Regions from separate parts of the Rhizobium sp. NXC14 genome, predicted to be linked through region 2. Evidence: riboswitches for the same ligand, from Rfam matches in the RefSeq annotation. Region 2 holds a riboswitch; the other holds the start of a gene.
What was found. Region 2 has a riboswitch for FMN ahead of NXC14_RS08350 (DMT family transporter). Riboswitches for the same ligand answer to the same signal wherever they lie in the genome.

Region 1: it holds a riboswitch for FMN, as region 2 does, so the genes downstream of both, NXC14_RS13950 (6,7-dimethyl-8-ribityllumazine synthase) here and NXC14_RS08350 (DMT family transporter) in region 2, are expected to answer to the same signal.

What each region holds. Positions count from the first base shown of each region.
Region 1 covers NZ_CP021030.1:2,814,335-2,820,968, forward strand. Annotated here, with positions in the region: gene NXC14_RS13920 (iron ABC transporter permease) at 1-67, opposite strand, end outside; gene NXC14_RS13925 (ABC transporter substrate-binding protein) at 88-1,056, opposite strand; gene NXC14_RS13930 (adenylate/guanylate cyclase domain-containing protein) at 1,187-2,284, opposite strand; gene NXC14_RS13935 (hypothetical protein) at 2,528-2,752, shown strand; gene NXC14_RS13940 (hypothetical protein) at 2,831-3,139, opposite strand; gene NXC14_RS13945 (SRPBCC family protein) at 3,313-3,759, opposite strand; FMN riboswitch at 3,944-4,086, shown strand; gene NXC14_RS13950 (6,7-dimethyl-8-ribityllumazine synthase) at 4,166-4,600, shown strand; gene NXC14_RS13955 (VOC family protein) at 4,747-5,436, shown strand; gene NXC14_RS13960 (DUF1194 domain-containing protein) at 5,578-6,354, opposite strand; gene NXC14_RS13965 (LysR family transcriptional regulator) at 6,529-6,634, opposite strand, start outside.
Region 2 covers NZ_CP021030.1:1,706,744-1,713,377, reverse strand. Annotated here, with positions in the region: gene NXC14_RS08365 (aldo/keto reductase) at 1-266, shown strand, start outside; gene NXC14_RS08360 (IS110 family transposase) at 498-1,469, opposite strand; partial or broken gene NXC14_RS08355 (esterase-like activity of phytase family protein) at 1,648-3,308, opposite strand; partial or broken gene NXC14_RS08350 (DMT family transporter) at 3,401-4,296, opposite strand; FMN riboswitch at 4,489-4,640, opposite strand; gene hupB (DNA-binding protein HupB) at 4,757-5,032, opposite strand; gene lon (endopeptidase La) at 5,239-6,634, opposite strand, start outside.

The sequences.
Region 1 (6,634 bases), 1.1 Mb from region 2:
GCATCGCCGCCAGCATCGCGGCCGCGACAATGAGCCCTATGGCCAGGAATGATTGCCGGGGGCTCATCGCAGGCCTTTTCCTTGGACTTAGTTCTGCAGTTCGGCCGGGATCAGCTTGGCAGCCTCGGCCTTGACATCGACAGCCGGGAACGTGTCGGGGTAAAGGTAGTGCGCAGCCTCGCGCAGCACGATTTCGCGGGCGATCGGGCCGTTGGTCTCGACCCACTGGTCGCCGACGTAGAAGACGCGGTTGTTCTTGACTGCCGACAGCTGCGACCAGATCGGGTTGCTCTCATGCGGGCGATCCGGGCCGGAATCATAGACGAAGATGACCTCCGGATCCTTCTCGAGCATGGTTTCGAGGCTGAGGTCGATGCCGAACTCGCCGCCCGGAGTTTTCGGCCCCGGAACATTGTCGCCGCCGATCGCGGCGACGATCGAGGCCGAGGTATTTTCCGTGTGGAAGGCGAAGGGTGTCGCGCCGCCCCACATGATCAGGAAGCGCGGGTGAACGCCCTTCGGCGCCTTGGCGGCAAATTCCGCAAGATGCTTGCGGAATTCGGCGTTCAGCTGCTCGCCGCGTTCGGGCTGGCCGAGCAGCTTGGAAAGGGCGGCGGTCTCGCTGTAGCTCTCTTCGAGCAGTTCCATATTATAGGCGACGTAGGGCGCGATGTTTTGAAGCTGCGCCGCATTGCCGACCGTATAGCGGCGGATCGCGACGATCAGATCCGGCTTGGCTTCGGAGAGAAGTTCCAGATTGGGCTTAGCGCGCTGGCCGATCTGCTTCATTCCGGAAGTCCGGCCCAGCAGGAATTCGGGCTCGCGGCCTTTCGTCATATAGGTGCTGGCGACCGGCTTGATGCCGAGTGCCAGCGCGACGTCATCTGCGAAATAGGAAATCGAGGCAAGGCGCTTCGGCTGTGCCGGAACCTCGACGGTGACGCCGCGATCGTCGACGACCGAGACTTTCTTGCCGTCATCGGCCTGCGCGGCCCCTGCCACGAGCATTGCGGACAGGCCGAGGGCCGAGAAAAATTTATGTACGTATCGAGTCATATCTGAAAACTCCCCTCTGACCGGCAGAGGCTTTAGCCAAAAAAGCGGAGTTTAACAATCATGATTCTTTTGCGCTGTTTCTGGGAAGGGACGGCACTGCTTGCACAAGCGGACAGTTCTCATCTCAGGCTCAATCCTCAGCCAAAGTGAAGACGGCGCACGGCTCGGCGATGCCGCGCAGGGCGTGCTCGCCGAGCGGCGTCAGCGCGGCCTGGGTATTCGCCGCCACGGCGCCTGAGATCAGCACGCTGTGGCCGAGCGGCTTGCAGAGCCCTTCCAGCCGGCTGACCAGATTGACCGCCGGGCCGATGGCGGTGAAGTCAAGCCTGTCGGCGGCGCCGATATTGCCCCAGAGGATTTCGCCGAAATGCAGGGCGGCCCCGAAGGGCAGCGGCGCCAGCCCCTCAGCCTCACGCATCCGATCGAGATGAACCATGCCGGCGCGGCAGGCGGCGACAGCCCGAAGCGCCGCCTCACAGGCCTCTCGATCAGCTCCGGCCCCGTTGCCGGAAGCAGCAGTGACGGGAAAGATCGCCAGCACGCCGTCGCCGATGAATTTCAGCACCTCGCCGCCGAAGGCATGCACGGCGCCGGCGACGCGGTCGAAATAAGCGTCGAGCGCGGATATCATCGCCTGCGGCTCCGTCACTTGGGAAATCGCGGTGAAATCCCGCAAATCGGCGCAGAGAAGAGCGGCGCGAATGGTTTCGCCGGTCCCCCGGGCAAGCGCACCCGACTGAACGCGAGCCGCACTGCGCCGGCCGAGGTAGGCTTCCAGCAGCGCCGCCTGCGCTTCCCGCGCCGCAAGGGCTGCGAGCGGCGCCGCAGCAAAACGCGCGACGTCCTGCAGCCGCGCGGCTTCATCAGGAGAAAATTCGTCCGCCCCTGCCCCCTTGCCGATGCCCGCCCAGCCGAGCACGGCGCCGTCCCGCGAAGCTCCAATCCTCTCCTCCCAAACCGGCCCGAGCCCGGCTAGCCATTCGCGCCCGGCATCGCTTTGCGGTGCGGCGGCAAACCCCAGCGCCTCGATGACGGCTCCGGTTTCCGCCCGCCACAGCCAGCTACGCCGCGCTATGATCGGATGCGGCACCGAAAGTGTCAGCGCGCCGCCGGAAAGCTCCAGGCCGTCGGCCAGCAGCCGGCGCCCGAGCTCGGCCAGAAACCGTTCGGGGCCGGGCGAAGCCGCAGCCTCGTCAATCAGCCAGGCAATGGAGGAAGGCAGATCCATGGGTTAACATTGGCATTTGCAACAGGACGCGGGCAACCCCGGGACATCAGCCTGACACCTGTGGTGGATTTCCTATCGGCACTTGCCCCCGCCGAGTCCCTCCGCAACCCTGTCAACCCCACCTCCAAACAAGTCTGTGGAAAACCATTCATCACGGTGGAAAACAACCCAATAAACACCTTTAAATTGCGCGACATTGATTCGATTATGTGCGAACTTGTCATTAGCGATTGAGGGGTTGCTATGGGCACGACATACTGGCCGAAAGACCCGCTGGACGGGAATGACATGACGTTGCTGACGTCGATCCTTCGGCGCTGGTGCGCGCGTTATGGGATCGAGTTTACAGCCGAAGAAAGCAAACGGAAGGCGAAGGAACTCGTCGAATGGTTCGAGTTCGGTGTCAAGGATCCGGCCGAGCTCGAAGAGCTGATCGACGGAAAGCACTGGCTCGTCAGCCGCATCTGAGCGCAGCGTTATTTCAGCTGATAAAGGCCGGGCGAAACATCGCACCGGCCCTCGTTCGTTTGCCTCTGTCAAAGAGTTTTAGTAGTCATCGCGCCAGCGACGTTCGCGGTCCCAGCGCCCCTCATAGCGCCAGCGCGGGCCATCCCAATCGCGATGACGCCGCTCCCAGCCCCAGCGGGGCGGACCGCCATAGAAAGCTACAGGCGGCGGGCGGCGCCAGTTGCGCCGGCATTCGCCCCAGCGGGTCAGATGCCAGCCGCGACCACAGGCGTAGTCGACCTTTGTGACAGTGCTCTCAACCTTGATTGCCCCGATCGGCATCGCCTGAGCTGTGCCAATCGAGAAGCTGCCAGCGAGCAAGGCAGCCGCGATAGAAAGTGCCTTCATCGAAAACTCCATTTCATCCAGCCGCAATCACCTTAGGACCGCCAAATTGAACTGGAGATGAACTGCGCGTTCATGTTGCGGACGATAAAGCAGCACTTTTTTTGACCGCAGCGGACCGTTCTTCCCGTAGCGTCAAGCGCTTGGGGAGCATCCCGTCGCCTGCCGAAAACCGTTCATGTCCTTCCGTAAAAAGGATCTGGACCCGGGTCCCGCCCGACCGCGACTTCCGTGAGCCGGCCGAGATAATGCGCCCAGCCCTCCTCATGACCGGCGCATTGCTCCGCACTCGGCAGACCGCTGTGGGTGAGCCGCAAAAGCGTTCCTCCTCCTTGCTCGATCAGGTCGATCTCGACCAGGCTCGATCCCGGCGGCACCACCTCGCTGCCATCCCAGCCGAAGCTGTAGGCAAGCCGATGCACCGGCACCACCTCGCGAAACGAGCCACGCGCAAAACGGGCGCCGGTGACGTTGACGAGATAGAGCCCACCCGGCTCCGGCTCGACCTCGGCCTCCGTCCCCATCCAGCGCAGGATCTTCTCGGGATCGGTCATCAGTGCAAACACCGCCGCCGGCGGCGCCGCAAGATGCGCCTCGCGGCGCACGACGAAAGATTCTGGCATCGCTCTCTCCCATGATTGCTGCTCTACCCCTCAATGAGGCCGAGCAGCATGCTTTTTCGACATGGATGTCCTCAGCGGAAGCATGTAGGTGGATGCGCGCGCTGCGCAAGGGTGATGGGGCACGTGCCCTTCGGACGAAAACGTCTTCCCTATTGCCAGCCCGCCGCCTTGGCCCTATTGTCCGCGCCGTTCTCAGGGCGGGGTGAAAGTCCCTACCGGCGGTATGCAGTTTCGATTGCGAGCCCGCGAGCGCCTTCCTCGGAAGGGTCAGCAGATCAGGTGAGATGCCTGAGCCGACGGTCATAGTCCGGATGAAAGAGAACGTGCGCTGCTGCTGCCCTCCGGGCTGGCTGCGGATGCTCGTGATCGCCTTGGGTGATGTGTCTGTACGCCAAAGGAGATTACCATGACACCCACCCGTTATGCCTTCGTCAAAGCCGGCTGGCACGCCGATATCGTCGACCGTGCGCTCGAAGGTTTCCAACAGCTTGTTCCCGCCGAACAGATCGACGTATTCGACGTCCCCGGCGCCTTCGAAATGCCGCTGCTGTCGCGCGATCTTGCCGCGAGCGGGCGCTATGCCGCCGTCATTGCCGCCGCCTTCGTCGTCGATGGCGGGATCTACCGCCACGAATTCGTCGCCCAGGCCGTGGTCGATGGCCTGATGCGCGCCGGCATGGATACCGGCGTTCCGGTGCTGTCGGTCTCACTGACACCGCATCACTATCAGGAAACGGAGCATCACACGCAGATCTACCGCGCTCATTTCGTCGAAAAGGGCCGCGAGGCTGCGCGCGCCGCTCTGATGATCGGCAAAACGCGCGCCGCCCTTGCTGCTTAAAAGCTAGCGCAACAGACGGCGGGATGGCCCGCCGTCTTCTTCATGTCGACAGAAGAATTGATTCGACGCTCCACCCGGGCTGTGGTCCACTCGATCCCGACATGTATCGCCATTCTTAATGCGTCCAAACCTCAAGGGAGCTGAAGATGAGCAATGCAATGCGCAGTGAACCCCCAACCGAATCCATGAAAACACGACCGGTCGACACCAAGCTCGAAGTGGTCGTCATTCCCGTTTCCGACGTCGACCGTGCCAAACGTTTTTACGAGAGCCTTGGCTGGAGGCTCGACGCCGATTTCGCCAATGACGCCGATTTCCGCGTGATCCAGTTCACCCCACCGGGCTCCGGTTGCGCGATCATCTTCGGCAAGAATGTCACCGCCGCCGCTCCCGGCTCCGCCCAAGGCCTCTATCTCATCGTCTCCGACGTCGAGGCCGCAAGGCGCGATCTCATCGCCCGCGGCGTCGAGGTGAGCGAGGTCTTCCACGATGCTTCAGGCGTCTACGCCGGCAAGGACGAGCCCTATCTCTTCGGGCGCCTGCGCATCGCCGGCCGCGACCCCGACCACCGCAGCTATCGTTCCTTCGCCTCGTTCAAGGATCCCGATGGCAACGGCTGGCTGTTCCAGGAAGTCACCACACGCCTGCCAGGACGCATCGACGCCGATGAGACGGCCTTCTCGACATCGAGCGACCTCGCGGCCGCCCTCCGCCGCGCCGCCGAGGCCCACGGCGAACACGAGAAGCGCAATGGCGGCAAACACGACGAGAACTGGCCGGACTGGTACGCCGAATACATGGTCAGCGAACAGGCCGGCAGGCAGCTGCCGTTATAGGTGGCGGCACGGAGCAGCCGCCTTGCCCGTCGGCACCTCAAGGTGAGGCTCTTCGAGTGGCAGATGCTTTCTTCTTTGCTTTGTCGGTATGCCATGTGACAACCACACGGCATACCCTCTCCGGGCTCATCAGGTCGCGACTCACCGATCGAATATATCCCGCCACTGCTTCTCGCCTATTAGACAGTCCGCCGTCGGCGCGTCGGCGGCTATCCTCTCCACCGTCGGCGAGGGTGAAATGCCGCTGATCTCGAGCACCAGCTTGCGGCGCACGGCGATGGCGAAATCCTCAATCCTGTGGACCGGCAGCACGAAGCTGCCGGGGCCGCCGATCACGCAATCGGCGTAATATTTGTCGAGCCCTCCGGGAGCATCGGAAGGACGCAGCATTATCGCCAGCCCGTTGATGATCATGCCCGACGCCACCGCCTTGTCCCTGGTGCCCGTCACCGGGCTGCCGGAATTGTTCGGACCGTCGCCGGAGACGTCGATCACCTCACGCCTGCCGCGAAAGGGTCCGGTGGTGATCATGCTGGCGCCCTGATCGATGGCTGTTGAGATCGAGGTGCGCCGTTGCGTGGCTATCGGCCGGGCGCCAAGCTTATCGGCGAAGGCGATCGCATCCGCTTCCGTCTCAATCACCTGCCAGTCGATCATCGAATCCTGGACGACATAGCCCGCCCATTCGAAATAGCTGATGGCGATGCGGCCGGTGAGCCCGCCCTTGACCGCATCGATGAATTCCTTGTGCTTGAGCGCCTCGACATAACCGTCGCGCTGAATGCCGATCTCTTCGAAATCCATTGACCGCGAGGTGTCGACGGCAAGCACCAGCGTCACATCAACCTCGTTTGCGCCCGCCCCAGCTGTCGGCACGACTCCGGTAAGACCCATGAGCACCGCAAGTGTGGCCAGCATCGGCAAATCCCCGCGCATCGAGCAGGGAAATGTAACACAGCTTGGCCGGCGAAGGACGCCCGGCCTCGTGCGGGGTTTCAATTTTCAGTGATATCAGGAGCGCCTGCCTTGCCCCTCGAGGCCGCTGCGGGGAACTCATAGAGAGACTCTCCTGCCATGCAGCTTTCCAGGACCTCAACGCAAAGGCGACCATAAAGGGTTCTTCCACGCCTTCAGCGCTTCCAGAAAAACCTGCAGGCGCAGCGGCAGGAAGCGGCGGGTGGGATAGACGGCGTGCACG
Region 2 (6,634 bases):
CCGGCGTACCTTTCGAGGTCGGGCTGCAGGCGGTTGAGGAAGTGCGCAAGCTGGTGCCGGCCGGCGTCACTATGGCCGCCTTCGCGCTGCGTTGGATCCTGATGGCTGAAGCCGTTACTGTCGTCATCCCCGGCGCCCGCAATGCCGAACAGGCGAGAGCCAATGCGGCCGCAGCCGATCTCGCGCCGCTCTCGCCCGATGTGATAGTGGCGACGCGCGAGATATACAATCGGCTGATCGCGCCGCATGTGCATCAGCGCTGGTAAGGCTGGAGCGAGTCGCTTTTATTGAAGGCTGCAGCGAGCCGAGAGCGGCCCCTCACCGGCTGCCGCCATCGACCGGGGTCGCGGCACCGGTTTCGACCCGTCCTCCGGACCCCCGCGAGCGGGGCGAAGGGATATGCCGCACGTGCTTCCTTCACCTCGACGTTGCGCTTGGCACGTCCCCTCGCCCCGTTTTAACGGGGAGAGGGTTAGGATGAGAATCTGTGTTGGCTGTCAAGGCGGATTTGGTGTCCAGAGACGGTTCTGAGATAGAAGGCAGTTTGCCAGCACGAGCAGCTTTCGCATGATGGCGACAAGGATGACCTTGGCTGGTTTTCCTGTGGCTTTGAGCGTGTCTGCGAAACGAGCAAGCGCGGGATTGTAGCGACATGCCGACAAGGCGGCCATGTAGAGCGCGCGCCGGGGTGCGGGCCTGCCGGCGCGGATGGAACGACGTCCGGTTCGTGCACCGCTGTCGTTCGCGATTGGGGCAAGCCCTGCCAGCATGGCGGCCTGTTTGCCCGAACATGTCCCCAACTCGTCCATGCCGGCCATCAAGGCCAGGGCCGTGACGCGGCCGATGCCGGGAATGGAGGTGAGGATCTCGGCCTTGCGGCAGAGCTGCGGATCCTCGCCGACACATCGTTCGATCTCTTTGTCGAGACGTTCGACATGCTGTTCCAGCCGTCGCACAAGGCGGTTGAGTTCGCCGCGCAGAAAGGCAGTGGTGGCAGCCTTGCTGCGATTCTGCAGGGCGGTGATGTCGCATTTGGCTGCCGATCGTGCATTGACCAGCTCCTGCAAGGCCTCGATGTGAGGACTTGGCGGCGTGTCGGCCGGCGGGCGCAGGCTCTCGGCCAAGAGCGCCAGGAAACGGGCATCTAGCCGATCGGTCTTGGCGAGATAGCCGCAGGCGCGGGCAAACATGCGCGCGCGCAACGGATCGACCACGGCGACGGCAAAGCCATCGAGCCAAAGCGAGTGATGGGCGGGGCGATGGAACTTACCGGTTGCCTCCATCACGATGCTTTTGGGCCGATGCCTGGCCAGCAGCCGTTTCAGCTGGTCGATGCCGGTCTTGTCATTGCTAAACCGCCGGCTTTCGCCCAGCGGATGCAGATGAACATCAAGCCACTCTTTACTCACGTCCACACCGGCATAAACTACCGGCATCGCGTCTTCTTGGAACGAAACCTTGCCTTGCATGCGGGACTTGCTCCCCATCATCTGTTCAGGACAAACGCGAGGACGGCCGGACCAATCTCATCCCCGGTTCAAGCCAAGGGGCCTGCGGTCCCGGCCGTCCGCACTCCGGCGGATGGCCATCCGCCGGAGTGCGCACCGATCATCAATCAGCGCGAATTGAACATGCAAGGGGCAGCTTTCAGTTCGTGGCACTCAGTTCGACCGGAAAGAACAAGGTCTCGCCGGAAGAGTCGCTCACACCGTCATTATCGGTGACAGCGTAAGGCTTGCCGGAGGCGTCGAAGGTGAAGCCTTCGAGCTTGTCGAGCACATAGCCGTTCGTCACGGCCTTGAGTTCGTCGAGGAAGTCGTGTGCTTCGGTCTTCTTCACGACCGGCAGTTCGGTGCCGAGCTTGGCGGGCTTCAGTTCCGAGATCGCCACCTTGTAAAGCTTCTTCAGCCTGGCGGCGTCGCCGACGAGGTTGTCGCGCTCGATGATGTAAACGTTGTCGCCGTGGGCGGAGATCTCAGACAGGCCGACCCAGCCGCTTTCCGTCTTGTCGAGGGGATAGCGCACGGCGCCCCATTCCTTTTTCTTCGGATTGTAGGAGACGAGCTTGACGAAGCCCTTCTCGTCGTCACCCCACTCGCGCTGGACGGCCATCCAGAGCGTGGCATCGTCGCCGGTGCCGACAATGGTGACACCCTCGAAGCCGTAGCGAATTTCGTTGGCGGCGAGTTCCCTAGGCAGAGCAATCTCGGCCTTGATGTCGCCCTTGGCATTGACGTTGTAGAGCGCATGCGGGACGAGGCGCTCGCTGTTTCCCTCCGAGGCGAGCCAGAAGGAGCCGTCGGCTGCGACCGCAATGCCTTCGATATCGAGCTTCTGGGCCGGACCACCGTCGCGCTTGACGACGAGGGCGTCGGTGATCACGGCCGGTTTCTTGCTGGCGTCGATCGTGTAGATCGTCGGCTGCGAGCCCAGAACGCTGTCGCTGACGGCGTAGAGCATGCCCGGTTTTCCGGGAACGGCGGCGAGACCCGAAAGCGCTGCGAAACCGATCGGATTGCCGTCCTTCTCGGCGGAGACGATCTGTGGATAAGCTTTTTCGCCTTCCGAGCGCTCGTAGATCATCACGTGCGAGCGCACTCCGCCGTCCTTGCCGAGATCGAGTTCATTTGCGGTCGCAAAGAGATTACGCTGGGGGATAGCGACCCCGCCTTCCGGCGAAATGCCCGACGGCAGAAGCTGCACGAGTTCGGGGTCGGCGCCGGTATCCTTATAGACGCCGACGACCGAGGCGCGCTCGGCAAGCAGGAAGAAATACTGGTCATCGCCGAACTTGGCGGCTTCGAGACCTTCCGGCTCGACGCCCTTCGATCCCGAACGGCTTTCCGGATAATGGCCGATATGGGCGACGGCGCGTTCGAAGGATGCGCCCGATTCGTAGAGGACCTTGCCCGTCTTGTCGAAGATGGTGAAGCCGCGCGAGCCGCCCTGATAGTCGCCTTCATTGGCGACGACGAGGCGGTTGTCGTCCAGCCACTTCACGGCGTCCGGCTCGCGCAGCACGCCCTTCGATTCGCTCGAGAATTTCAGGGCGCCGTCGCGCTTCGTGTCGATGCCGGAGAGATCGACGCTGCCGGCGGTAAAGTGGGTCTTCACCTGAGCCGTGTTGGCGTCGATGATGACGTGATGATTTCCGCGGATGTCGGCGACAGCTTGTCCTTGTCAGCAGGCAGGTTCTGGGCGACCGGGAAGGAGGCGATGCGGTTGAAAACCGGCTCGGCCGCGGCCGGGACGGCAACGGATGCGAGAAGCACGGCAGCGAGCGCTGCCTTGCGCGATAAAATTGTCATGAAATCCCCCAATGTCGAAAGATCGAACAGAGGGGTTTTGCGGGACTGCCATGACAGAGACATGACAGTCCGCGAGTTTTCAGAGGTCGGCGTCAGGCCGGCTGCCTTTCCCGGCGCATCTCGTTTTGCATGATGAAGAGCGACGCTGAAAGAATGAGCGCGGCGCCCAGCCAGAGATAACCGGCCGGCGCATAACCGAAAAACAGCCAGCCGGCGAGCACGTTCAGCGGCAGCTTCAGATCATCGAATGGCTGGACATAGGCGGCGTCAGCACTGGCATAGGCTAGGGTCAGCAGATATTGCGCCACGACCGTCAGGAGGCCCGCCACAAGGAAGAGCGCGAGTGTCGTGCCTGTCGGTACGGCGAAGCCCGCCGCAAGTGCCAGACCGCCGTTGATCGGCGTCAGCAGCACACACAGCCAGACGGTGATGGTCTCTGGCCTCTCGATACCGGTCAGGCCCTTGGTGATGAGCGAGGAGGCACCCCAGAGCAGTGCCGAGAGCACCGGCAGGAGCGCTGCGCAGGTGAAACTATCAGACCATGGCTGGAGGATGATCATCACGCCGGCAAAGCCGACACCGGTCGCTGCCCAGCGGGCCGGGCCGACGCGCTCACCGAGGAACAGGCGGGCACCGAGAATGATGAAGAAGGGTGAGGTCATGACCAGCGCGATCGCCTGCCAGATCGGCACTGAGGCAAGACCGGAAACCCAGGCCTCGACACCAGGCGCGGCAAAGAGGACGCGCACGACGTGCCGCCGGGGATAGTCGGTACGCATCGCCGCAAGGCTTACGCAGGAAGGGCAAGGAGAAGAGGAAGGCAAAGGCATATTGCCAGAAGGCTGCGGAGGCTGGCGGAAAGGCGAGTTTCATGGTTAGCCACTGGGTGAAGACGTTGAGCAGCGAGAAGGCCACGCCTCCAAGCACCATGAAAGCAGCGCCGGCAAAAGGCGCGAGAACGCGGCATTGTAAGGGAAATCTGATTCATGTCTTCCATCCAGAACTACAGCGCCGCGCGTCTTTCCAGACGCGCAAAGGACGCTGTAGCGCTTTTAATTGCTGCATAATTCATCCTTAAATCGATTCCGATTTAAGGAATTATGCAGGCGACCAACATAAATCAGGACGCATGAGGCGACGGCGCGCAGGGGCCGGCAGTCCCCTGCCCGCTCACGGCCATGCTCATTCTCTTTCTTCCGGACTATACCGTCGGCTCCGGAATCGCACCGGATCTGCTGACCCTTCCCCGGCCGAAGCTTGAGAAGGCGCTCGCGGGCTCGGGCCACAGCCCTTACCGCCGGTGGGGACTTTCACCCCGCCCTGAGAACAGCATTGTTGGTAAGACAAAGCGCTGCATACGGCAAGCGGCAAAACAAAAGGGGTCCGGCAGCGCCGAACCCCTCGAAAACCTGCTCAGCCGTTCTCGTTTACGGCCGGCGGATGATGAATCAGCCGTTGACGGCGTCCTTCAGGCCCTTGCCGGGCGTGAACTTCGGCACGTTGCGGGCTGGAATATCGACTTCAGCGCCGGTCGACGGGTTGCGGCCCTTCGTTGCAGCGCGATGAGAAACGGTGAAGCTGCCGAAACCAGCGAGGCGGATATCGCCCTTGTTCTTGAGTTCGGCCTGGACAACGTCGAAAACCGCGTCAACAGCGGAAGCCGCGTCAGACTTCGTCAGTCCTGCCTTTTCGGCCACTGCGGACACGAGTTCATTCTTGTTCATGTTTCCACCCCTTTCTAAATGGTATGAAACGACTCAAATGTAAGCTAGGCGCAGAATAGGTTTCATCAGGCCCGCCGGGAACCCAAAAGCCCTGCAAATCAAGGAAAAGCAAGCGTCTCCATGACGTTTTCACAAAAAAGGCTGGCGTTTCCGCCAGCCTTTTTGCGTCTTTTGCTTCAATCGGGCATAAATGTGGCAAACGCCACTCAATGCGCGATCGTTGCGCCCGTATCGTCGAGGCCTTCGACCGACGTGATGACGGGCGTTTCCACCGTGCCATCCCACTCGATCGGCTCCGGCCGACGGATCAGCGCATGCTTGATCACCTCGCCCATCCGCGAGACCGGGATGATCTCCATGCTGTTCTTCACGTTATCCGGAATCTCCGCCAGGTCCTTGGCGTTTTCTTCCGGAATCAGCACTTTCTTGATGCCGCCGCGAAGCGCCGCAAGCAGCTTTTCCTTGAGACCGCCGATCGGCAGCACCCGGCCGCGAAGGGTGATTTCACCGGTCATCGCCACATGCTTGTTGACCGGGATGCCGGTCATGATCGAAACGATGGCGGTTGCCATGGCGACACCGGCCGACGGGCCATCCTTCGGCGTCGCACCTTCCGGCACGTGCACGTGGATGTCGTTCTTTTCGAACATCGGCGGTTCGATGCCGAAATCGACAGCGCGCGAGCGGACGTAGGAAGCCGCCGCCGAGATCGATTCCTTCATGACGTCCTTCAGATTGCCGGTAACCGTCATGCGGCCCTTGCCCGGCATCATCACGCCTTCGATGGTCAGCAGCTCGCCGCCGACTTCCGTCCAGGCAAGGCCGGTCACGACGCCGACCTGATCCTCGCCCTCAGCTTCGCCATGGCGGAAGCGCGGGACGCCGAGATAGTCGGCGATGTTGGCGGCCGTCACGTGAACGGACTTCGTCTTGCCCTTGATGATCTCGGTGACCGCCTTGCGGGCGAGCTTCATCAATTCGCGTTCGAAACTGCGGACACCGGCTTCGCGGGTGTACTGCTGGCTGATCGCCATCAGGGCATCGTCGCTGACCGAGAATTCTTCCGGCTGCAACGCATGTTCCTTGATAGCCTTCGGCAGCAGGTGCCGCTTGGCGATCTCGCGCTTTTCATCTTCGGTGTAGCCGGCGATACGGATGATCTCCATGCGGTCCATAAGCGGTGCAGGGATGTTCAGCGTATTCGCGGTCGTGATGAACATCACATCCGACAGGTCGTATTCGACTTCCAGATAGTGGTCCATGAAGGTCGAGTTCTGCGCCGGATCGAGCACTTCGAGCAGGGCCGAAGACGGATCGCCACGGAAATCCATGCCCATCTTGTCGATTTCGTCGAGCAGGAAGAGCGGGTTGGACTTCTTCGCCTTCTTCATCGACTGGATGACCTTGCCGGGCATCGAGCCGATATAGGTGCGGCGGTGACCGCGGATTTCGGCTTCGTCGCGAACGCCGCCGAGCGCCATGCGGACATACTCACGGCCGGTCGCCTTGGCGATCGACTGGGCGAGCGAGGTCTTGCCGACGCCCGGAGGGCCGACGAGGCAGAGGATCGGGCCCTTGATCTTGGTGGCGCGAGCCTGCACG